4 regions of the Streptomyces sp. NPDC086147 genome follow, and region 1 is predicted to be linked to each of the others. Evidence: riboswitches for the same ligand, from Rfam matches in the RefSeq annotation. Region 1 holds a riboswitch; each other region holds the start of a gene.

Region 1 (5,793 bases):
CCAGCTCGCCATCCCGCAGCTCTTCGAGACGATGTTCCCCGACTGGTTCGCGGGCGTCGCGTTCGCCGCGATCGGCATCGGCGCGCTCGTCCCGGCCGCGATCATGTCGATCGCCGCCGCCAACCTCTTCACCAGGAACATCTACAAGGACTTCATCAAGCCGGACGCCACCCCGGCACAGGAGACCAAGGTCTCCAAGATCGTCTCGCTCCTGGTCAAGGTCGGCGCCCTCGTGTTCGTTCTGACCATGGACAAGACGGTCGCCATCAACTTCCAGCTCCTCGGCGGCATCTGGATCCTCCAGACCTTCCCCGCCCTGGTCGGGGGGCTCTTCACCCGCTGGTTCCACCGCTGGGCACTGCTCGCCGGCTGGGCCGTCGGCATGCTGTACGGCACGATCGCGGCCTACAACGTGTCGACGCCGAAGCAGGCGCACTTCGGCGGCTCCTCCGCCGAGATCCCCGGCATCGGCGAGATCGGCTACATCGGCCTCACCGCCTTCGTCCTCAACGTCGTGGTCACCGTGGTCCTCACCCTCGTCCTCAAGGCCCTCAAGGCCCCCGAGGGCGTCGACGAGACCTCCCCGTCGGACTACACGGCCGACGCCGGCGACCCCGGCGTGAAGACCGAGATGGAGAAGGCCACCGCGCCCACCCACTGACACCGGCAGCACCGAAAGGGCCCGGGACCTCCACCAGGAGGCCCCGGGCCCCGCCGCTTCCCCGGCGTGCACACTTCCCCCATGGACTTCACGATCAGGGCGGTACGGCCCGAGGAGTACGAGGTGCTCGGCGAACTGACCGGGCGCACCTATCTGGACGACGGACTGCTGAAGTACGGGGCCGAGGACTCCTACCTGGCCGTGCTGCGGGACACGGAGCGGCGGGCCCGCGAGAGCGAGGTCCTCGTCGCGGAGGACACCGGGGACGCGGCGGGGCGGATCGTCGGCGGGGTGACCTTCGCCCGGGGCGGCACCCCGTGGGCCGACATCGCGGTGGCCGGCGAGGCCGAGTTCCGGATGCTCGCGGTCGCCCGGGAAGCCCGCGGCCGGGGCGTCGGGGAGGCGCTCGTACGGGCCTGTGTCGACCGGGCGCGGGCCCTCCCGGGGTGCGCCAGGATCGTGCTCTCCACGGGCGCCGAGATGGCCTCCGCGCACCGGATCTACGAGCGGATGGGCTTCGTCCGCACCCCGCACCGGGACTGGGAGCCGGTCCCCGATCACTCTCTGCGCACCTACTCCCTGGAGTTCTGAGCCCACGTCACGCCCAGGGGGCGACACAACATGTGGGGGGTGCCACGAGCGGCGCCCCCCACATGTATGCTCGTCCTCGCTGTCGACGCAGGGGAATCCGGCGCGAATCCGGAACTGTCCCGCAACGGTGTACTTCGTGCGGTTTCGTCCGGGGTGAGTCCGGACACCTGCCGACAGCGCGCCCGGTCCTTCCGTTCCGGGTGCCACAGACGTCCGGGCCTCGCGGAGTGGGCCGGTGGACGCGGCGCGTCATGCCTGGACGCCCGCCCGTCCGCCCTTTCCCCCGCCGAGGCCCCGAGCCGAGCGAGGGAGAGCCCCCACGTGACCATCGCGCCCGCCGATCCGGCTTCGGCCGAGGCTTCCGCGGTCGAGAGCGACGGCCCCGGGACCGTACTGCTGCGGACCCTGACCGACCTCACCGCCGATCTCCCCGACACCGACCCCGGCAAGGTCGCCGCCGCCGCACTCCGCGGCCGCAGCGCCGCCGCGGACGAGGCGGAGCTGCGCGAGCTGGCCACCGAGGCGGCCGCCGGCCTGATCGCCGAGGACCCGGCGTACTCCCGGCTCGCCGCCCGGCTCCTCACCATCACCATCGCGGACGAGGCGGCCTCCCAGGGCTCGGTCAACTTCTCCTCCTCGGTCGCCGTCGGGCACCACGAGGGCCTGATCGCCGACCGCACCGCCGAGTTCGTCGCGCTACACGCCGACCGCCTCGACGCCACGATCGACCGCGCCGGCGACGACCGCTTCGGCTACTTCGGCCTGCGCACCCTCTACTCGCGCTACCTGCTGCGCCACCCGATCACCCGCAAGGTGATCGAGACCCCGCAGCACTTCATGCTGCGCGTCGCCTGCGGTCTGGCCGAGGACGAGGGCGTCCGCGCGCTCGACGAAGTGGCCGCGCTGTACGGCCTGATGAGCCGGCTGGACTACCTGCCGTCCTCCCCCACGCTCTTCAACTCCGGCACCCGCCACCCGCAGATGTCCTCCTGCTACCTCCTGGACTCCCCGCAGGACGAGCTGGACTCCATCTACGACCGCTACCACCAGGTCGCGCGCCTCTCGAAGCACGCGGGCGGCATCGGCCTCTCGTACTCCCGCATCCGCGCCCGCGGTTCGCTGATCCGCGGCACCAACGGGCACTCCAACGGCATCGTGCCGTTCCTGAAGACCCTCGACGCCTCCGTCGCCGCCGTGAACCAGGGCGGCCGCCGCAAGGGCGCCGCCGCCGTCTACCTGGAGACCTGGCACGCGGACATCGAGGAGTTCCTGGAGCTCCGCGACAACACGGGCGAGGACCAGCGCCGCACGCACAACCTGAACCTGGCGCACTGGATCCCGGACGAGTTCATGCGCCGCGTGAACGCCGACGCCGAGTGGTCGCTGTTCTCCCCCTCGGACGTGCCCGAGCTCGTGGACCTGTGGGGCGCGGAGTTCGACGCCGCCTACCGCAAGGCCGAGGCCGACGGTCTGGCCCGCAAGACGATGCCGGCCCGCGACCTGTACGGCCGGATGATGCGGACCCTGGCCCAGACCGGCAACGGCTGGATGACCTTCAAGGACGCCTCGAACCGGACGGCCAACCAGACCGCCGAGCCCGGCCACACCGTCCACTCCTCCAACCTCTGCACGGAGATCCTGGAGGTCACGGACGACGGCGAGACCGCGGTCTGCAACCTGGGCTCGGTCAACCTCGGCGCGTTCGTGGTCGGTTCGGACATCGACTGGGAGCGCCTGGACGCGACCGTCCGCACGGCCGTCACCTTCCTCGACCGGGTCGTCGACATCAACTTCTACCCGACCGAGCAGGCGGGCCGCTCCAACTCCCGCTGGCGTCCGGTCGGCCTGGGCGCCATGGGCCTCCAGGACGTCTTCTTCCAGCTGAAGCTGCCCTTCGACTCCCCCGAGGCGCGGGCGCTCTCCACCCGGATCGCCGAGCGGATCATGCTGGCCGCGTACGAGGCCTCCACCGACCTGGCCGAGCGCAACGGCCCGCTCCCCGCCTGGGAGAAGACCCGCGCGGCCCGCGGCGTGCTGCACCCCGACCACTACGACGTCGAGCTGAACTGGCCGGAGCGCTGGACCGCGCTGCGCGAGCGGATCGCCGCCGTCGGCATGCGCAACAGCCTCCTCCTCGCCATCGCGCCGACCGCGACGATCGCCTCGATCGCCGGCGTGTACGAGTGCATCGAGCCGCAGGTCTCCAACCTGTTCAAGCGCGAGACGCTGTCGGGCGAGTTCCTCCAGGTCAACTCGTACCTGGTCGACGAGCTGAAGAGGCTCGGCGTCTGGGACGCGCAGACCCGCGAGGCGCTGCGCGACTCCAACGGCTCGGTGCAGGGCTTCACCTGGGTCCCGGCCGAGGTGCGCGAGCTGTACCGCACGGCCTGGGAGATCCCGCAGCGCGGCCTGATCGACATGGCCGCCGCCCGCACCCCGTTCCTGGACCAGTCGCAGTCGCTGAACCTGTTCCTGGAGACGCCCACCATCGGCAAGCTGTCGTCGATGTACGCGTACGCCTGGAAGCAGGGCCTGAAGACGACGTACTACCTGCGCTCCCGTCCGGCCACCCGGATCGCCCGCGCCGCCCAGGCGTCGACGGCCGCCGCCGCGCCGATCCCCGTCCAGCAGGCCTCCGACCCCGACGCGGTCGCCTGCTCCCTGGAAAACCCCGAGTCCTGCGAGGCCTGCCAGTAATGAGCTCCACCGAACAGAAGAACCTGCTCGACCCGGGCTTCGAACTCACCCTCCGTCCCATGCGCTACCCGGACTTCTACGAGCGCTACCGGGACGCGATCAAGAACACCTGGACCGTCGAGGAGGTCGACCTCCACTCGGACGTCGCCGACCTCGCCAAGCTGACCCCGGCCGAGCAGCACATGATCGGCCGTCTGGTCGCGTTCTTCGCGACGGGCGACTCGATCGTCTCGAACAACCTGGTCCTGACCCTCTACAAGCACATCAACTCCCCCGAGGCGCGGCTGTACCTGAGCCGGCAGCTCTTCGAGGAGGCCGTGCACGTCCAGTTCTATCTGACGCTGCTCGACACCTACCTGCCCGACCCGGACGACCGCGCCGCAGCGTTCGACGCGGTCGAGGAGATCCCCTCCATCCGCGAGAAGGCGCAGTTCTGCTTCAAGTGGATGGACTCGGTCGAGAAGATCGAGCGCCTGGAGACGGCCGCCGACCGCCGCCGCTTCCTGCTGAACCTGATCTGCTTCGCGGCGTGCATCGAGGGCCTGTTCTTCTACGGCGCCTTCGCCTACGTGTACTGGTTCCGGTCCCGGGGCCTGCTGCACGGCCTGGCGACCGGCACCAACTGGGTCTTCCGCGACGAGACGATGCACATGAACTTCGCCTTCGAGGTCGTGGACACCGTCCGCAAGGAGGAGCCGGAGCTCTTCGACGACGCGCTCCAGCAGCAGGTCACGGACATGCTGAGGGAGGCCGTGGAGGCGGAGCTCCAGTTCGGCCGCGACCTGTGCGGCGACGGCCTGCCGGGCATGAACACCGAGTCGATGCGCGAGTACCTCCAGTGCGTCGCCGACCAGCGCCTCCAGCGCCTCGGCTTCGCCCCGGTGTACGGCTCGGAGAACCCGTTCTCCTTCATGGAGCTCCAGGGCGTCCAGGAGCTGACCAACTTCTTCGAGCGCCGCCCGTCCGCCTACCAGGTGGCGGTCGAGGGCTCGGTGGACCTGGACGAGGATTTCTAGGACCCGGCGTACGAGAGGGGCCCCGCACTCGGTCGAGTGCGGGGCCTTCGCCGTACCCCGGCGGGGTCGTGCCGTCAGCGCAGCACCCGGAGGACTCGGTCCCGCAGGTCTTCGTCCTCGATCGTGTCGGCGTGGCGCCATGCCGCCGCCGTGACCTCGTCGCTCTGGAGGGCGACGACGTCGGCCGACGTACGGAAGAGAAACCGGAAGTCGAAGTGCCGGTGATCGGGCTCGTCCTTGGCCGGGTTGTCCGGGATGGGGTGGGCGTCGATGTGCACGGGCCGACTTCCGGCCGGGACGACGTCCGAGGCCGCGATCCCGGTTTCCTCGGTCAGCTCGCGCTGTGCGGCGGCGAGGAGAGTGGTGTCGTGGTCCTCGACGTGCCCTCCGGGCAGGAGCCAGCGGTTCAGCGCGAGGTGCTTGATGTGCAGCACGCGGCCGGCGGGGTCGACCAAGAGCGCCCCGGCGGTGACATGGCCCCGGAACTCCTTACGGCTCGTGAGCTCGGCCCCGGCGTCGAGGAGTTCCGTGAGGACGGAGAGCCGCCGCTTCTCGTCGGGGTGGACATCCAGATAGGCGTCCAATGTCTCGCGGATGTGATCGGACGTGATGGACATCGGGTGTCTCCTCAGCGGTTGAAGTAGTCCAGCCAGGTCGTGGCGATGGCGGCGCGATCGGCCGGGCGGGTCTCGTGCATTCCGGGACCGAGATCGCCGCGGGCGATCGCGGCGGAGGCGGCGAGCAGTTCGGCCTGGACGAGGAAGATGAACGGCCCTACACCGGCGCCGTGCAGGAAGTTGACGGCGTTTCCTCCGTTGAGCAGGTAGA
Region 2 (5,793 bases), on a different contig from region 1:
CCTGCCGCACGTCCTCGGAGGTGACCTCGGTCCGTCCGGCCCAGGCGGCGAGCGCGGTGGCCGTGCGGGCCATGACGATGTCGGCGCGCATCCCGTCCACCTCGAACGCGGCGCAGGTCGCGGCGATCTGGAGCAGCACGGCGTCCCCGAGGGTCACCTGCGGGAGGAGGGCGCGCGCGGCGACGATCCGCTCGCGCAGCGCGCTCTCCTCGCCGGTCCAGCGCGCGGCGAACGCGGCCGGGTCGTCCTCGAAGGCGAGCCGCCGCCGCACGACCTCCACCCGCTGCTCGGGGTCGCGGGAGGCGGCGACCTCCACGGTCAGCCCGAACCGGTCGAGGAGCTGCGGCCGCAGCTCGCCCTCCTCGGGGTTCATGGTCCCGACGAGCAGGAACCGGGCGGCGTGCCGCACGGAGACGCCCTCGCGCTCCACGTGCGAGAAGCCCATGGCGGCGGCGTCGAGGAGGTGGTCGATCAGATGGTCGCTCAGGAGGTTGACCTCGTCGACGTACAGGATGCCCCGGTGCGCGTCGGCGAGCAGCCCCGGCTCGAACGCCTTCACGCCCTCCGCGAGCGCCTTCTCGATGTCGAGCGAGCCGACGAGACGGTCCTCGGAGGCGCCGACGGGGAGTTCGACCATCCGCGCGGGCCGCGCGACCCCCGGACCCGCCTCGTGCGGCCCGTCCGGGCAGCCCGGATCGGGCGAGGCCGGGTCGCAGCCGAACCGGCAGCCCGCGACCACCGGCACGGCCGGCAGCAGCTCGGCGAGCGCCCGCACGGCGGTGGACTTCGCGGTGCCCTTCTCACCCCGGACGAGCACGCCGCCCACGGCCGGGCTGACGGCGTTCAGGAGCAGCGCGAGCCGCAGGTCGTCCATGCCGACGACGGCGGTGAACGGATACCGGGTGCTCATCGGGTGGTCTCTCCTTCGGATCGTTGATGTTCGAATGACGGCGCGCGGCCGTCGACGGCGGGCGTCCCGGTCCTCACGGCGCCCCCGGCGGCACGAACGGCAGCCCCGCAGGGGCGCCCTCCTCGATCAGCCGCAGCAGCGCGTCCGTGTCCGCGTGCTCCTCGATCAGGTCGCCGAGCCGGTCGAGCTGCTCCTCGCGCAGAGTGCCGAACGACGTGTCCGGGGCCGGGACGAACCGGCGCCCGGCCGCCGCCGCGACCTCCCGCAGGAACGCCCGCCGGAAGCCGTCGCTCTCCAGGGAGCCGTGCCAGTGGGTGCCCCACACGGAGCCGACCCGGCACCCGTCCAGGAACGGCTCTCCCCCGCGTACGTCCGCGACGCCGTGGTGGATCTCGTACCCCTCGACCCGCTCGCCGAGCGCCTCGCCGACCGGCCGGGCCAGGGTCTTCTCGACCCCGAACCGCACCCGTACGGGAAGGAGACCGAGCCCGTCGACCACCCCGGCCTTCGACTCGACCTCGTCCTCGATCCGTTCGCCCAGGGCCTGGAAGCCGCCGCAGACGCCGAGCACCGGGCGGCCCTCGGCCGCGCGCCGGGCCAGGGCGTCCGCCAGGCCGCGCTCCCGCAGCCAGGCGAGCGCCTTCACGGTGCCGCGCGTGCCCGGTACGACCACCAGGTCCGCGTCGACCAGTTCCTCGGGCCGGTCCACGAACCGGACGACCACGCCCGGCTCGGCCGCCAGCGCGTCCACGTCCGTGAAGTTGGACATCAGGGGGACGGCGCAGACGGCGACCCGCAGCACGTCCGCGCCGACCGGCGGCGCCACCACCGACTCCCGGACGGTGCCCCGCAGGGAGACCCGCAGGCCGTCCTCCTCGTCGATGCCGAGCCCGTGCGCGTACGGCAGGACGCCGAAGGTCCGGCGCCCGGTCAGGCCGTACAGCATGTCGAGCCCGGGTTCGAGCAGGCTCACGTCGCCCCGGAACTTGTTCACCAGGTACCCGGCGACGAGCGACTGGTCCTCGGGCGACAGCAGCGCCGTCGTGCCGAAGAACTGGGCGAAGACCCCGCCCCGGTCGATGTCCCCGACCACCACCACGGGCAGCTTCGCGGCCCGCGCCACGCCCATGTTCACGATGTCGGTGCGCCGCAGGTTGATCTCGGCCGGGCTGCCCGCGCCCTCGCAGATCACCGCGTCGTACGTGCTCCGCAGCTCCTCCAGGCACGCCATGACCGGCTCGAACAGCTCCTTCTGCCGCCCCCCGTGCAGTGCCTTCCCGGGGGACGACCCCCCGGACCCCCCGAAGAACCCCCGGGCGCTCAGCTCGCCCACCGGCTTGCCCATCAGGACGACCTGGCTGGAGCGGTCGCTGCCCGGCTTGAGCAGCACCGGGTTCATCAGCGCGGTCGGCTCGACCCGGGCGGCCTGCGCCTGCATGGCCTGGGCCCGGCCTATCTCGGCGCCCTCGCGCGTGACGAAGGAGTTGAGGGACATGTTCTGCCCCTTGAACGGCGCCACCTTCAGACCTCTGCGGACCAGCCACCGGCAGATCCCGGCCGTCACGACGCTCTTGCCCGCGTCGGACGTGGTCCCGGCGACCAGCAGCCCCCCGCCCCTCCCGCCCCTCATGCGCTCCTCCGCTTCCCGCGCTTCACCGCGCCGGCGATCAGACGGCCGCCCGCGCAGGCGGCCAGGGTCAGCGCGGTCACCCGGCGCGAGAGCGCCACCGCCCGTTCGATGTCCGCCACCTCGACGGCCCGCCCCTCCCCGTTCAGGACCGGCCGGTGCTCGACGCGCCCGCCGTACGAGAGGGTGCCCCCGAGCCGTACGCCCAACGCGCCCGCGAAGGAGGCCTCGACCGGGCCCGCGTTGGGGCTCGGGTGCTTCGACGCGTCCGCCCGCCAGGCCCGCACGGCCCCGCGCGGGTTCCCGCCGGCGACGGTGGCGAGCGCGGCCGTCAGGCGCGCGCCCGGCCAGCCGGCCAGGTCGTCGAGGCGGGCCGAGGCCCAGCCGAAGCGGCGGTACCGGGGGGACCTGTGGCCGACCATCGCGTCCAGGGTGTTGACGGCCCGGAAGCCGACGAGCCCGGGCACGCCCGCGACCGCGCCCCAGAACAGGGCGCCGACCACGGCGTCCGAGGTGTTCTCGGCGACCGACTCGACGACCGCGCGGGCCATCGCGGGACCGTCCAGGGACTGCGGGTCGCGCCCGCACAGGTGGGGCAGCCGCTCGCGGGCCACCTCCAGGTCCCCGGCGGCCAGTGCCCCGCCGATCGCGCGGGCCTCCCGGCCCAGGGTCGTCCCGCCGACGACGGCCCACACGGAGGCGGCGGTCAGCGCGACGGCGGCGGCCGGCCGGTCCCGCACGGTCCGGGCGGCGAGGGCGCCGAGGGCGGCGGTGGAACCGGCGCAGACGGCGGTGTGCAGGGCGCCCCAGCCGCGGTGGTCGTGGTGGAGGCGCCGCTCGACGGCGGCGGCGGCCCGGCCGAACGCGGCGACGGGGTGGCCCCGGCGGGGGTCGCCGAGGAGCAGGTCGACGGCGAGGCCCGCGGCCGCTCCGTACGCGAAGACACCGGTGGCTCTGGGACGGCCGGGCATGGCGCTGTGTCCTCACTCAGGGTCCGCGCCCTGGATCGACGTGACCGGCGGCGAGAGTTCCTGACTCCCGGACCCTCGGATCCGGTCACAGTGGCGGGACCGCGCCGGATTCGCACCGGGCTTCCTCTGCTGCCGCCGTAATGGCCTCGGCAGTCCACCACGCCCCGAGAACAAGCGTCAACCCAGCCTTGACCTGCGGCGGCGCACTGTGCGGAGCACCACAGAAAAGAGCCGGGCGGTCCGCACCCGAAGGTGCGGACCGCCCGGCCGGTGGAGCGGGGACCGTCAGACGACGATCAGGTAGATGCCGTACGCCACGGCCGCCAGGCACAGCCCGAAGCAGGCGTAGGCGCCGGTGCGGGCCAGGGCGGCGGAGCCTCCCCGGGCCACGGCCTCCTCCTGCTTGGTGAGGCCGACGATGCCGAGGGTGAAGAGGCCCACCAGGGCGACGGTCGCCACGAGGCTGACGCCGAAGACGGAGCCGAGGGCTGCCCAGTCGATCTTCATGTGGTTCTTTCCTTAGACCTTCGCGGCCGGGGCCGGGGGAGCGGTCGGGTCGGTGGGGGCCGGGGCGAGGATGGTCGCCTTGAGGTTCTCGTCGGTGACGGCGGCCACGGAGCCGGCCGGCGGCGGCGGGGTGACGGCCGCGATGGCGGTGGTCACCACGCCCGCGGGCTCGGCGTCGGAGGCGTCGAGGTCGTCGGCCGTGACGTTGTGGTGGTCGACCGGCTTGCGGCGGGAGAGCGCCCAGATGACGGCCGAGCCGGTCACGAGCAGGACCGCGACGGCGGCGATGCCCCAGGGGCCCTGCTTGGTGAGGAACTCGGCGCCGGCGCCGACCAGGCCCGCGGCGGGCAGGGTCAGGCCCCAGGCGACGAACATCCGGGTCGCGGTCGACCAGCGGACGACACCGCCCTTGCGGCCGAGGCCGGCGCCCATCACGGCACCCGAGCAGGACTGGGTGGTGGAGAGGGAGAAGCCGAGGTGCGAGGAGGCCAGGATGACCGTCGCGGCGCTGGTCTGGGCGGCGAAGCCCTGCTGCGGCTGGAGGTCGGTGAGGCCCTTGCCCATGGTGCGGATGATGCGCCAGCCGCCGAGGTAGGTGCCGAGCGCGATGGCGACACCGGCGGAGACGACGACCCAGAGGGGCGGGTTCGAGCCGGGGGCGACGACGCCCTGGGTGACCAGGGCGAGGGTGATGATGCCCATCGTCTTCTGGGCGTCGTTGGTGCCGTGGGCGAGCGAGACGAGACCGGCGGAGGCGATCTGGCCGGCCCGGTAGCCCTTGGCCGTGGCCTTCGCCTCGGGGTTCGCCTTGATCCGGTACGTCAGCCTGGTCGCGAACATCGCGGCGAGACCCGCGACGAGCGGCGCGGCGACGGCCGGGATGAGGACCTTGGTGACGATGGTGGGGCCGTTCACGGCCGACCAGCCGGCCGACATGACCGCGGCGCCGATGAGGCCGCCGAAGAGCGCGTGGGAGGAGCTGGACGGGAGTCCGAGCAGCCACGTCAGCAGGTTCCACAGGATGGCGCCGACCAGCGCGGCGAAGATCACCTCTGTGCGGATGCCCTCTTCGTTGATGATCCCGCCGGAGATCGTCTTGGCGACCTCCACGGACAGGAACGCGCCGACGAGGTTGAGCACGGCGGACATGGCCACCGCCGTCTTGGGCTTGAGCGCACCGGTCGAGATGGTCGTGGCCATCGCGTTGGCGGTGTCGTGGAAACCGTTCGTGAAATCGAACACGAGAGCTGTCACGACCACAATGGCGAGCAGCAGCGTGATGTGTTCCATTTACCCAGGCAATCGTTCGACGTCAGTGGCTGGTCGAACGTAAGCAACCTGGGTGAACGGAAGATGAACTGGGTCGGGCGGCGTGGTGTCCCCAACCGGTGTCAAGAGATTCCGCTCGGCCCTCCGGAGCGGTCCGCGAGCGACGCCGTCCACGATGCGGTCACCCTGCGACCCCGGGTAATCCGGGCCCGCGCAAGGCCTCGGCGGCCCGCCCCGGTTCCTCCCCCGCCGTCCCGTTCCGCTCCCCGGACCGGACCACCCGACCGGGGGACACCGCCGAGGAGAGCCGCGTCACTCTCCCGGGGTGCGCCCCGGGCGCCGGAACGCACCCCTCCGCACCTTCCGGTGGCACCCCGGTCCCGTCCTGCGGACACTGGGGGTGTGCGCCCGGCTACAGCGACGGCAGCGGCCGTCACCACCCTGCTCGGTGCCGGCGCGGCCGCGGTCGCGGCCGGCCGGTACGCCAGCGACCTCGCCCTCAGGGCGTC
Region 3 (5,793 bases), on a different contig from region 1:
GAACACGCCGGTGTGGTCGAGGAGCCGCGCCGTGGTTCCGGTGTCGGCGGACCGCGGCGTGTGGTCGGCCAGCGCGTCCATGTGCGGGAGCAGGGTGCGGCCGGTCGGCCAGGTGGCGGGATCCTGCCAGTCGGTCGGCCGGACGACGGCCTCCAGCGCGGCGGTCGCGCGCCCCCGGGCCTCGGTGATGAGGCCGGGCGCGCGGTGCGGGTCGTCGGTGTCGGAGGTCCGCGCGACGGACTGGACCAGCCGGTGGACGGAGAGGGCGCGCGCCTCGGGATCGACGGTGATCATGCTGTACGCGTTGAGGACGCCGATCGCGTCGACGACCCCGGCCGGCGCGTCCTCGTCGTCCAGGAGGCCGGTGGGGATGCCGTCGGGCGCGTACCAGGCCAGGGTGCGCAGCATGTCGGCGGCCTGCGGTCGCCGTTCGCGGATGTCGTCCAGCGTGACGCGCCAGATGCGGGCGATGGTGCGTTCGTGGACGGTGAAGCCCTCGCCGCCCCGCTGGTACAGCGGGCCGGGGTTCTGCCGGAGCAGGCCCAGGTAGGCGGCCGGGGTCAGCAGGGGGTTCTGGGCGAGATAGGCGGCGGCCTGTTCGACGGCCAGGGGGAGATGGCCCAGGTCCGCGCAGAGTTCGGCCGCTCCGGACAGGTCCCGGCCGCCGCCGACGGTCGCGATGCGGGTGAGCAGGGCCAGCGATTCGTCCGGTCGCAGGACGTCGAGCCGGATGACCTCGCCGGCGTCGTGCCACACCGTGGCGAGCCTGCTGGTGACGAGAAAACGCCCGTGGGGCAGGCGGGCCAGGAGCGGGGCGATGTCCGCGACGTGGTTGACGTTGTCCAGGACGAGCAGCCAGCCGCTGTGCGTGGCCAGCCACTGCATCCCGTTCTCGGCCAGGGCTTCCACCGTCAGCGCCTTGGAGACGGCGGGCTGCAGGGCGGTGGCGAGGGCGGCCAGGCCCCGTTCCACGCCCGCCGCGCTGTCGGCGGACATCCACCGGACGGGCGCGAGACGGTGCTTGCGGGCCCGGGTGGCCGCCCAGTGCGCGACCAGCGTGCTCTTGCCGACCCCGCCGAGTCCGTGCACGGCCTGGAGCCCCACGCCGCCGTTCCTCTTCATGGCGGCGTCGAGGCGTTCGAGTTCGGCGGTGCGCCCCACGAAGCGGGTGGTGCGGTACGGCAGGTTGTCCAGTCCGGGACGGGCCTTGACCTCGGACACGGGCCGCACCGCCTCCGGGGGGAGCACCACGCCGGAATGGGCGTGGTAGATGCCCGTGACGGCGATGCCGCCGTGCGTCGCGCTCGCGTTCCCGCTGCCCGTCACCCGCTGTGCGGGGGTGACGCCGTCCTCCGCGCCCCCGGCCGGGGTGTGCGTGCCGGGATCGCGTCCTCTGCCCCATCGCCACCTGGCCATACCGAGGTCCCGGCCGTCTACTCGGTCACGATGCCGCTGATCGCGCTGGACCCCGCGCCGGCGGCCTCCGCGTCCCCGGTGTTCACGGCGCGTGCGGCGCGCCCGTCGCCCGACCGCCTCACCCCGGTCACGGCGCTGCCGCCGTCCCGCGCCAGTGCGTTCCCGGTCGCCAGGGCCGTGTCGGCCTCCGGGTCGGCGACGAGGGCCGACAGGGCGCGCAGGTCCCGGGCTGCCCGCTCCCGGTCCCCCGCGTCGAGGGATTCGAGCAGGTTCTCGAACCGTTCCTGCCACACCCCTTCCTGGCGCGACAGCTCCCGGTCCGGGTCCGTGGCGGCGCCCGGCTCAAGCGCCCGGGCCGTCCGGTCCAGCCTTTCCAGTTCGGCCCGCCCCCGCTCCGCGTCACCGCGGCCGAACAGTTCGGCGACCCGCTGCCGCACCGCGTGCCAGGCGTCGGTGCCGGCGGCCTGGACCACCGCCCCGCCGCCCGCCGCGGCCAACGCGGTCAAAGCCTCGGTCAGCAAAGTCCCCACCCGCCCCTCACGTCGCCCCGCCTCTTCTCCCCGGCAACGTACAGGCCCGCCGCCGCGTACGGGGTTCGGTTCAAGCCAGTCGGAGCCTTCCACCGAGGCTCCTCGGCGCGGGCCCCGTCCCGGATCAGGGGCGTCGGGCCGGGGAGACGTACTCCCCGCCCGGCCGGCGGCGACGCGCAGGACGGCCCCGTCGGGGTGCCGCGTAGGCTGGTCGCGCAGCTGGTTCGCCCCCGTCCGCCAGGCGGGAGGCGTCGTAAGAGGGAACCCGGTGGGAATCCGGGACTGCCCCGCAGCGGTGAGCGGGAACGACCGCCGTCATACGCACTGGGCCCGGAGAGGGCCTGGGAAGCGACGGCCAGTAGGAGTCCTCCGGACGAGTCCGGTGGGCGTGCCCGCGAGTCCGAAGACCTGCCCGCTGCCCGCGCGCCCACACCCCGTGCGCGCGGAACAGCACCCGCCGCGACTCGCGAAGGAGAGTTGACGTGGCCGATCCCACCGTCACCAGCCCCGTTCCCGCCGCCCGTCCCACCAAGACGCCGGACGACTCCCGGGTCGTCCTCGCCCACATCATGAGCGAGCACGACACCAATCTCTACGGCACCATCCACGGCGGCGTGATGATGAAGCTCATCGACGACGCCGCGGCGGCCGCCGCCGGGCGGCACGCCGACGGCCCGGCCGTCACCGTCTCCGTCGACCGGATGACCTTCCTCGCCCCCGTGCGGGCCGGAGACCTGCTCAGCGTCGAGGCGGGCCTCGAACGGGCCGGGCGGACGTCGATGACCGTCGGGGTCCGGGTGACCTCCGAGCGCTGGAACAGCACCGGCCCCGCCACCGAGGTGGCCACCGCCTTCCTGACCTTCGTCGCCATCGACGCCGACGGCACCCCGCGCCCCGTCCCCGTCCTCGACGTACCGCTGCCCGGCCTGTCCTGACCGGGCGGCGGCTCTCCGGGACCGCCGGCACCGCCGACGCGTGAGGCCTACGCCCGTTCGGCCCGCGGCTCCGGTGCGTCCTCCTCCTTCCGGAGGGGCCGGGAGGAGAAGCGGACCGGGGCCTGGAAGCGGGCCTTGCGGGCGGCGCGGCGGAAGACGGTGAGGACGGCCGGTCCCGCGAGGACGACGCAGACGAAGTTGGTGACGGCGCGGCCCGTGTCCCAGCCGAGGGAGGTGGCCAGGTCGAAGGCCAGGTACCGCTGGAACTGCTCGGTGAACGGGAGCCCGGGGAGGTAGGCGATGGAGCTGTTCGGATCGAGCGAGAACGGCCAGAAGGAGAGGTTGAGGAGGAAGCCGAAGAGGTAGCCGGAGAGCGAGCCGTACACCGCGAGCAGGGCGACCTCGCGGCGCCCCGTGGCCTTCGGGAGGAACCCGGCGAGCATGCCGACGAAGGCGCAGCCGAACATCTGGTACGGCATCCAGGGGCCGACGCCGCCGGTGATGAGCGCCGAGGCGAACAGGGACGTGCAGCCCAGGGTGAAGCCGAAGCCGGGGCCGTAGACCCGGCCCGCGAGCACGAGGATGAAGAACACCGTCTCGATGCCGGCCGTGCCCGCGCCGAGGGGACGGATGGCGGCGTTGACCGCGGAGAGGACCCCCAGCATGGCCAGCGCCTTGGAGTCGATGCCGCCTTCGGCGATCTCGGAGATCACCACGCAGAGCACGATCACCAGGAGCACGCCGAAGATCAGCGGCGGGGCGTAGTTCGAGTCGAACTTCCCGGGTGCGACGAGGAACGGCCAGAAGAACGCGACGACGCCGAGGAAGGCCGCCATGGCGATGACGACTCCGGCCCGGGCGCGGATGCGGATGGCGGCGGTGGACGTGCTCATGAGGCCGGGCCCGTTCCGTCGATGTCGGCGTCGGCGTCGGCGTCGAGTACGGCCGTCAGCTGGTCCACCGTGAGGAAGGGCAGGGGCGCCAGGATCTTCGCGGTCTGGGGGGCGAAGACCGGCGAGGCGACGATGACCTCGGTGGTGGGGCCGTCGGCGACGACGTCGCCCTCCGCCATGACGACGACCCGGTCGGCCGCGCGGGCGACGAACTCCACGTCGTGGGTGGAGACGACGACGGAGCGGCCCTCGGCGGCGAGGGCGTCCACGATGCCGATCAGCTCGCCCTTGGCCCGGTAGTCGAGACCGCGCGTGGGCTCGTCGAGGAGCAGCACCCGTGGCGCGGCGGCGAGTTGGATCGCCAGGACGAGGGCCAGCTTCTGTCCCTCGGACAGGTCGCGCGGATGGGTGGTGTCGGGGATGCCGGGCGCAAGGCGGTCCAGGAGGGCGCGGGCCGGGACGCCGTCGGCCGCGACCCCGGACTCGGCGTCGGCCTGGTCGAGTTCCTGCTTGACGCTCTCCAGGTAGAGCAGGTCCGTGGGGGTCTGCGGCACCAGGCCGACGAGCCGCCGGGCCTCGGCCGCCGGGAGCTTCCGGGGGTCCCGCTTCCCCGGCCCGTCCGGTCCCCCGACGGAGACGGAGCCGGCCTTGCGGGGCCCGGAGCCCTGGAGGGCCCAGAGCAGGGAGGACTTCCCGGAGCCGTTGCGGCCCATCAGGGCCGTGATCTCGCCGCCGCGCAGGTCGAGGTCGACCTCGCGGACCGCCGGCACGCCCTGGTACGTCACGGTGACGCCGCGGGCGGTGAGGAGGGTGGGGCGGTCGGTGTCGGGGGCGGGCCGCGCGGGCGGAGGGGTGACGCCGCTCAGCCGGGTGTGCAGGGGGGCCGCGGCCCGCCGGGCGTCGCGGATGGAGAGCGGGAGCGGGGACCAGCCGGCGGCGCGGCCGAGTTCGACGACGGGTGGGGCGATGGACGTCGTGCGGAAGACCTCGGCGGGCGGCCCGGAGACCACCCGTCCGTCGCCGGGCAGGTGGAGGACCCGGTCGGCGTACTGCACCACCCGCTCCAGGCGGTGTTCGGCGAGGAGCACGGTGACGCCGAGGTCGTGGACGAGCCGGGTGACGGCGGCGAGCACCTCCTCGGCGGCGGTCGGGTCGAGCGCGGAGGTCGGCTCGTCGAGGACGGGGATCCGGGGGTGGGCGGTGAGGACGGAGCCGATGGCGACGCGCTGCTGCTGCCCGCCGGAGAGCTCGTGCAGGGCGCGGTGGCGCAGGTCGGCCAGGCCGAGCAGGTCGAGGGTCTCCTCCACTCGCTTGCGCATGGTCGCCGGGGGACCGCCAGCTGTTCCATGGTGTAGGCGAGTTCCTCCTCGACGGTGTCGGTGACGAAGCCGTCGAGGGGGTCCTGCCCGACGACGCCCACGACGTCGGCGAGTTCGCGGGGCGGGTGCTCGGCGGTGTCCCGGCCGTCGACCGTCACCCGGCCGTACAGGGTGCCGCCGGTGAAGTGCGGGACGAGGCCGTTGACCGCGCCGAGGAGGGTCGACTTGCCGACGCCGGTGTGGCCGACGACGAGGCAGAGTTCGCCCTCCTCCACGGTCAGGTCGACGTCCCGCAGGACGGGTTCGGCCATGTCCTCGTACCGGACCGTGACCTGGTCGAAGGTGATCACTCGGTTTCCTTGGTGCGCTGTGCCGGGACGGCCGGGCGGACGGGCTGGCTCGGGGGCGGGGACAGGAATCCCGCGGTTCCCGCCAGGAGGATCGCGGCGGCCGGCACCAGGGGCAGGGTGGGCCAGCTCAGCGGGTAGATGGAGGGGTTGAGTTCGGCGGCGTCGAAGCCGGCGTTGCTGAAGAGGAGGACGGCCGAGAGGACCCCGCAGCCGGCGACGGCCCACTCGGCGGCCTTCCAGGGGTCGGGCCGGTAGGTGGTGCGGGTGACGCGGCGCCCGCCGAGGCGGAGTCCGGCCACGCACAGCAGGCCGCCGGCCGCGAGCGCCGGGAAGCCGAGGAGGGTGGGGGC
Region 4 (5,793 bases), on a different contig from region 1:
GAGGCGTACTCCCGCCACCTCGTCCGAACCGTCGCGACCGCGGACGTGACGGTGTGAGCGGCGGCATCCGGCGCGTGGGCGTCGTGGGCGGCGGTCAGATGGGCGCGGGCATCGCGGAGGTGTGCGCGCGGGCCGGGCTCGCCACCGTGATCTGCGAGGCCGACCGCGCGGCGGCGCGCGCCGCCCGCGAGCGCGTCGCCGTCTCGCTGGAACGGGCCGTCCAGCGCGGCAAGCTGGACCGCCCGTCCGCCGAGGCCGCGCTCGACCGGATCACGGCCACCGCCGAACTGTCCGACCTCGCGGACCGGCAGCTCGTCGTCGAGGCCGTCGTCGAGGACCCCGCCGTCAAGACCCGGGTGTTCGCCGCGCTCGACAAGATCGTCACCGATCCGGCGGCGGTCCTCGCCACCAACACCTCCTCCCTGCCGGTCATGCGGCTCGCCATGGCCACCGAGAACGCCGACCGGGTCGTGGGGCTGCACTTCTTCAACCCCGTGCCCGTCCTTCCGCTCGTGGAGATCGTCACGACCCTCCACACGTCGGCGGCGACGACGGCCGCGGTGACCGACTTCGCGACCCGCACCCTGGGCAAGACCGCGATCGGCTCCCGCGACCGGGCCGGCTTCGTCGTCAACGCCCTGCTCGTCCCGTACCTGCTGTCCGCGATCCGGATGACGGAGTCGGGCTTCGCCTCCGCCACGGACGTCGACCGGGGCATGGAGCTGGGCTGCGCCCACCCGATGGGACCGCTGCGGCTCTCGGACCTGATCGGACTCGACACGGTCGCCTCCATCGCGCACTCGCTGTACGAGGAGTTCAAGGAGCCCCTGTACGCGCCGCCGCCGCTGCTCCTGCGGATGGTGGAGGCGGGGCTGCTCGGCCGGAAGAGCGGCCGGGGGTTCCATGTGTACGACCGGGCGGAGACGCCCGGACGGCCGGCCTGAGGGGGCCGGCGCCCGCCGCCGGGGAAGGGGCCTGTGGAGGGTCCCGAGAGAGGACCCGGCGACGGTACGGCGAGGGGCCGGGGACGGGTGGTGCCGTCCCCGGCCCCGCTGCCGTGCCGTGCGTTCCACCGGCCGCCTGTGCCGGGCACCCGGCGAGCCGCCCGCGGCCCGCGTCCTCGATTCTCACTCGCGCGTCCCACTTCCCTGCCCGAATGGCGAGATGCGCTCCCGCGCTCCGGCGGTCGACCCCGTAGTCTGACCGGGCAGCTGGTTCGCCCCCGTCCACCAGGCGGGAGACGTCGTAAGAGGGAACCCGGTGGGAATCCGGGACTGCCCCGCAGCGGTGAGCGGGAACGACCGCCGTCATACGCACTGGCCCCGGGAAGGGGCTGGGAAGCGACGGCCACTAGGTGTCCGCCGGACCAGTCTGGTGGGCGTGCCCGCGAGTCCGAAGACCTGCCCGTTGCCCGCACGCGGACGATTCCGCGCGCGGACATCCCGGTGACCTCGAGGGCGGGTCGGCGTACATACCTGACGGACGTCCGTGCCCGCCGCGCACGCGTGCCGTCCGGTCCGTCGCCCCTTCGCGCCCTCTCCCCGTCCCGGGACCTCAGGGATTCATCTCGCGAAGGAGATCTCCGTGACCACGAAGTCCGCAGCCGCGGCAGCACGGGCCACCGTGTACGGCTACCCGCGCCAGGGCCGGGACCGGGAGCTGAAGAAGGCGATCGAGGGCTACTGGAAGGGCCGCGTCACCGCCGACGCCCTCCGGTCCACCGCCGCCGAACTGCGCCGGACCAACTGGCGGCAGCTCGCCGGGGCCGGCGTCCACGAGGTGCCGACCGGCGACTTCTCGTACTACGACCACGTCCTGGACACCACCGTCATGGTGGGCGCGATCCCCGCGCGCCACCGCGAGGCCGTCGCGGCCGACGCCCTGGACGGCTACTTCGCCATGGCGCGCGGCACGCGGGACGTCGCCCCGCTGGAGATGACGAAGTGGTTCGACACGAACTACCACTACCTGGTGCCGGAGCTGGGTCCCGACACGGTCTTCGCGGCCGACTCCGCCAAGCAGGTCGCGGAGCTGGCGGAGGCCCTCGCCCTGGGCCTCACCGCCCGGCCCGTGCTCGTGGGACCCGTCACCTACCTGCTGCTCGCCAAGCCCGCGCCGGGCGTGCCCGCCGACTTCGACCCGCTGACCCTGCTCGACCGGCTCCTGCCGGTGTACGCGGAGGTCCTCGCGGACCTGCGCGCGGCCGGCGCCGAGTGGGTGCAGCTCGACGAGCCCGCGCTCGTCCAGGACCGCACGCCGGCCGACCTGAACGCCGCCGCGCGCGCCTACCGCGACCTCAGTGCGCTCACCGACCGGCCCAAGCTGCTCGTGGCCTCGTACTTCGACCGGCTCGGCGACGCCCTGCCGGTCCTGGCGAAGGCGCCGGTCGAGGGCCTGGCGCTCGACTTCACCGGCCCGGCGGCGGCCAACCTGGAGGGGCTCGCCGCCGTCGGCGGCCTGCCCGGCAAGCGCCTCGTCGCCGGTGTGGTCGACGGGCGCAACATCTGGGTCAACGACCTGGAGAAGTCGCTGTCCGTCCTCGGCACCCTGCTCGGCCTCGCCGACCGGGTCGACGTCTCCGCCTCCTCCTCCCTGCTCCACGTGCCGCTCGACGCGGCGGCCGAGAAGGACGTCGACCCGCAGATCCTGCGCTGGCTCTCCTTCGCCAAGCAGAAGACCACCGAGATCACGACGCTGGCCAAGGGCCTGGCGCGGGGCACCGACGCGATCGCCGGCGAACTGGCCGCCAACCGCGCCGCCCTCGCCTCCCGCGCGAACTCCCCCATCACCCGGAACCCGGCCGTGCGCGCCCGCACCGGGGCCGTCACCGACGCGGACGCCCGCCGTTCGCAGCCGTACGCCGAGCGGGCCGCCGCCCAGCGCGCCCACCTGGGCCTGCCGCTGCTCCCGACCACCACCATCGGCTCCTTCCCGCAGACCGGCGAACTGCGCACCGCCCGCGCCGACCTGCGGGCCGGGCGGATCGACACGGCCGGGTACGAGGAGCGCATCAGGACCGAGATCCAGGAGGTGGTCTCGTACCAGGAGAAGGCCGGGGTCGACGTCCTGGTGCACGGCGAGCCCGAGCGCAACGACATGGTGCAGTACTTCGCCGAGCAGCTCGACGGCTACCTCGCCACGCAGCACGGCTGGGTCCAGTCGTACGGCACCCGCTACGTCCGTCCGCCGGTCCTGGCCGGCGACATCTCGCGGCCCGAGCCGATGACGGTGCGCTGGACCTCGTACGCCCAGTCGCTGACCGCCAAGCCCGTCAAGGGCATGCTGACCGGTCCGGTCACCATGCTCGCCTGGTCGTTCGTCCGCGACGACCAGCCGCTGGGCGAGACCGCCCGGCAGGTCGCCCTCGCCCTGCGCGACGAGGTGGCCGACCTGGAGGCGGCCGGCACCTCCGTCATCCAGGTGGACGAGCCGGCGCTGCGCGAGACGCTGCCGCTGCGGGCCGCCGACCGTCCGGCGTACCTGGCGTGGGCGACCGAGGCGTTCCGGCTCGCCACGAGCGGCGTGCGGCCGGACACGCAGGTCCACACCCACATGTGCTACGCCGAGTTCGGCGACATCGTCCAGGCCATCGACGACCTCGACGCGGACGTGATCAGCCTGGAGGCGGCCCGCTCGCACATGCAGGTGGCCCGTGAGCTCGCCGCCCACGGCTATCCGCGCGAGGCCGGTCCCGGCGTCTGGGACATCCACTCGCCCCGGGTGCCGAGCGCCGAGGAGGCGGCGGACCTGCTGCGCACCGGTCTGGAGGCCATCCCCGCCGAGCGCCTGTGGGTCAACCCGGACTGCGGTCTGAAGACCCGTGCCTGGCCGGAGACCCGGGCCTCCCTGGAGAACCTGGTCGCCGCCGCCCGCACCGTACGGGAGGAGCTGTCCGGCTCGTGACGGGAACCGAGGGGGCCGGGGCCGCTCGCCTGGCCCCCTCGGCCGGACCCCGCACGGGCCGGCCGACCGGCCGCCGGGCCCCCGGCCGCCCCGTCGCGGGTGCGCGCGCGTAGCGTGGGGTACACGTCGGCTCCATAAGCCCCTGACCTCCGGAGACCCGCCTGTGTCCAGCGTCGCACCCACCCGCACGTCCGTCGTGGAGTCCCTCATGGAGCGCTTCCCGGGGATTCCCCGGGAGGCCGTGCTCAAGGAGGACCTGCTGCGCGGCGGGGTCGCCTTCGACCCCTCCGCCCTGTCCGGCAACGAAGGCGGTGAGGTGAAGCCGAAGTCGTACTTCATCTTCTCCTTCGACCACCGGACGCTGCCCGAGCTCGGGGAGGCGGCCCTGAACCGCCCGCCGGAGGAGATCGTGCTGACCGGCGGTCCGTACGGGCTGCGCCGCACGGTGGTGTCGGTGCGGGTGAACCCGTCCTCGCCGTACCGGGTCGCGCCGGACGGGGACGGGGCGCTCGCCCTCTTCCTGGACGGGGCGCGGATCGCGGACGTCGGCCTGCCGCCGATGCCGGAGTACTACCGGCACCCGCTGTCGAACGGCAAGTCCGTGATGGAGGTGGCGCCGACGATCCAGTGGGGCTACCTGATCTACCTGACGGTCTTCCGGGTGTGCCAGTACTTCGGCGCCAAGGAGGAGTGCCAGTACTGCGACATCAACCACAACTGGCGCCAGCACAAGGCGGCGGGCCGCCCGTACACCGGGGTGAAGCCGGTGGACGAGGTCCTGGAGGCCCTGGAGATCATCGACCGGCACGACACGGCCCGCGCCTCGACCGCCTACACCCTGACCGGCGGGGCCGTCACCTCGCAGGTCGGCGGGAAGGACGAGGCCGACTTCTACGGGCAGTACGCGCAGGCGATCGAGGAGCGCTTCCCCGGCCGCTGGATCGGCAAGGTCGTCGCGCAGGCCCTGCCCAAGGAGGACGTGCGGCGCTTCCACGACTACGGCATCCGGATCTACCACCCGAACTACGAGGTGTGGGACCGGCGCCTGTTCGAGCTGTACTGCCCCGGCAAGGAGCGCTACATCGGCCGGGACGAGTGGCACCGCCGGATCCTGGACTCGGCGGAGGTCTTCGGGCCGCGCAACGTCATCCCGAACTTCGTCGCCGGGGTCGAGATGGCGCGCCCCTCGGGCTTCCTGACCGTGGACGAGGCCATCGCCTCCACCCGGGAGGGCCTGCGGTTCTTCATGTCGCGCGGGATCACGCCCCGGTTCACCACCTGGTGCCCGGAGCCGACGACGCCGCTGGGCCGCGAGAACCCGGACGGCGCACCGCTGGAGTACCACCTGCGGCTCCTGGAGGCGTACACGGAGACGCTCCGGGAGAACGGCCTGACCGCCCCGCCCGGCTACGGTCCGGCCGGTCCCGGGCGCGCGGTGTTCTCGGTCAGCTCCTTCATGGACGCGCTGGACCCGGAGCCCGGCGAAGGGGAGTAGGACGGCCCGGCCGTCCCCAGGAAGCGGACGTGGGGACGGCCGCCGGGGTCCGGGTACGTCACGGCGGCCCGGACCCGGTAGACGTCCGCGATCAGCTCCTCGGTGAGCACCTCGTCCGGCGTGCCGCAGGCGACCACGCGGCCGCCGGAGAGGACCACGAGCCGCTCGCAGTACACGGCCGCGAGGTTCAGGTCGTGCAGGGCGACGACGGCGGTGAGGCGCAGCCCCGAGACGAGCTCCATGAGGTCCAGCTGGTGCTGGACGTCGAGGTGGTTGGTGGGCTCGTCGAGGAGGAGTTCGCGCGGCTCCTGGGCGAGGGCGCGGGCGATCTGGACGCGCTGGCGCTCGCCGCCGGAGAGGGTCCGCCAGGGCTGGCGGGCGCGGTCGGCGAGCCC

What was found. Region 1 has a riboswitch for cobalamin ahead of AB0398_RS02695 (ribonucleoside-diphosphate reductase subunit alpha). Riboswitches for the same ligand answer to the same signal wherever they lie in the genome.
Region 2: it holds a riboswitch for cobalamin, as region 1 does, so the genes downstream of both, AB0398_RS20055 (cobalamin biosynthesis protein) here and AB0398_RS02695 (ribonucleoside-diphosphate reductase subunit alpha) in region 1, are expected to answer to the same signal.
Region 3: it holds a riboswitch for cobalamin, as region 1 does, so the genes downstream of both, AB0398_RS13105 (acyl-CoA thioesterase) here and AB0398_RS02695 (ribonucleoside-diphosphate reductase subunit alpha) in region 1, are expected to answer to the same signal.
Region 4: it holds a riboswitch for cobalamin, as region 1 does, so the genes downstream of both, metE (5-methyltetrahydropteroyltriglutamate--homocysteine S-methyltransferase) here and AB0398_RS02695 (ribonucleoside-diphosphate reductase subunit alpha) in region 1, are expected to answer to the same signal.

What each region holds. Positions count from the first base shown of each region.
Region 1 is NZ_JBFBJO010000001.1:556,301-562,093, reverse strand. Features, by position in the region: gene mctP (monocarboxylate uptake permease MctP) at 1-661, shown strand, start outside; gene AB0398_RS02700 (GNAT family N-acetyltransferase) at 743-1,252, shown strand; cobalamin riboswitch at 1,302-1,442, shown strand; gene AB0398_RS02695 (ribonucleoside-diphosphate reductase subunit alpha) at 1,574-3,949, shown strand; gene AB0398_RS02690 (ribonucleotide-diphosphate reductase subunit beta) at 3,949-4,965, shown strand; gene AB0398_RS02685 (NUDIX domain-containing protein) at 5,040-5,582, opposite strand; gene AB0398_RS02680 (adenosylhomocysteinase) at 5,594-5,793, opposite strand, start outside.
Region 2 is NZ_JBFBJO010000008.1:265,047-270,839, forward strand. Features, by position in the region: gene AB0398_RS20045 (putative cobaltochelatase) at 1-910, opposite strand, end outside; gene AB0398_RS20050 (cobyric acid synthase) at 984-2,540, opposite strand; gene AB0398_RS20055 (cobalamin biosynthesis protein) at 2,537-3,508, opposite strand; cobalamin riboswitch at 3,540-3,682, opposite strand; gene AB0398_RS20060 (hypothetical protein) at 3,794-4,015, opposite strand; gene AB0398_RS20065 (inorganic phosphate transporter) at 4,028-5,305, opposite strand; gene AB0398_RS20070 (hypothetical protein) at 5,687-5,793, shown strand, end outside.
Region 3 is NZ_JBFBJO010000004.1:541,877-547,669, reverse strand. Features, by position in the region: gene AB0398_RS13115 (tetratricopeptide repeat protein) at 1-1,416, opposite strand, end outside; gene AB0398_RS13110 (hypothetical protein) at 1,434-1,922, opposite strand; cobalamin riboswitch at 2,201-2,356, shown strand; gene AB0398_RS13105 (acyl-CoA thioesterase) at 2,429-2,881, shown strand; gene AB0398_RS13100 (ECF transporter S component) at 2,929-3,774, opposite strand; partial or broken gene AB0398_RS13095 (ATP-binding cassette domain-containing protein) at 3,771-5,443, opposite strand; partial or broken gene AB0398_RS13090 (energy-coupling factor transporter transmembrane component T) at 5,440-5,793, opposite strand, start outside.
Region 4 is NZ_JBFBJO010000004.1:8,245-14,037, reverse strand. Features, by position in the region: gene aceB (malate synthase A) at 1-57, shown strand, start outside; gene AB0398_RS10805 (3-hydroxybutyryl-CoA dehydrogenase) at 54-944, shown strand; cobalamin riboswitch at 1,247-1,402, shown strand; gene metE (5-methyltetrahydropteroyltriglutamate--homocysteine S-methyltransferase) at 1,585-3,903, shown strand; gene AB0398_RS10795 (radical SAM protein) at 4,112-5,398, shown strand; gene AB0398_RS10790 (ABC transporter ATP-binding protein) at 5,311-5,793, opposite strand, start outside.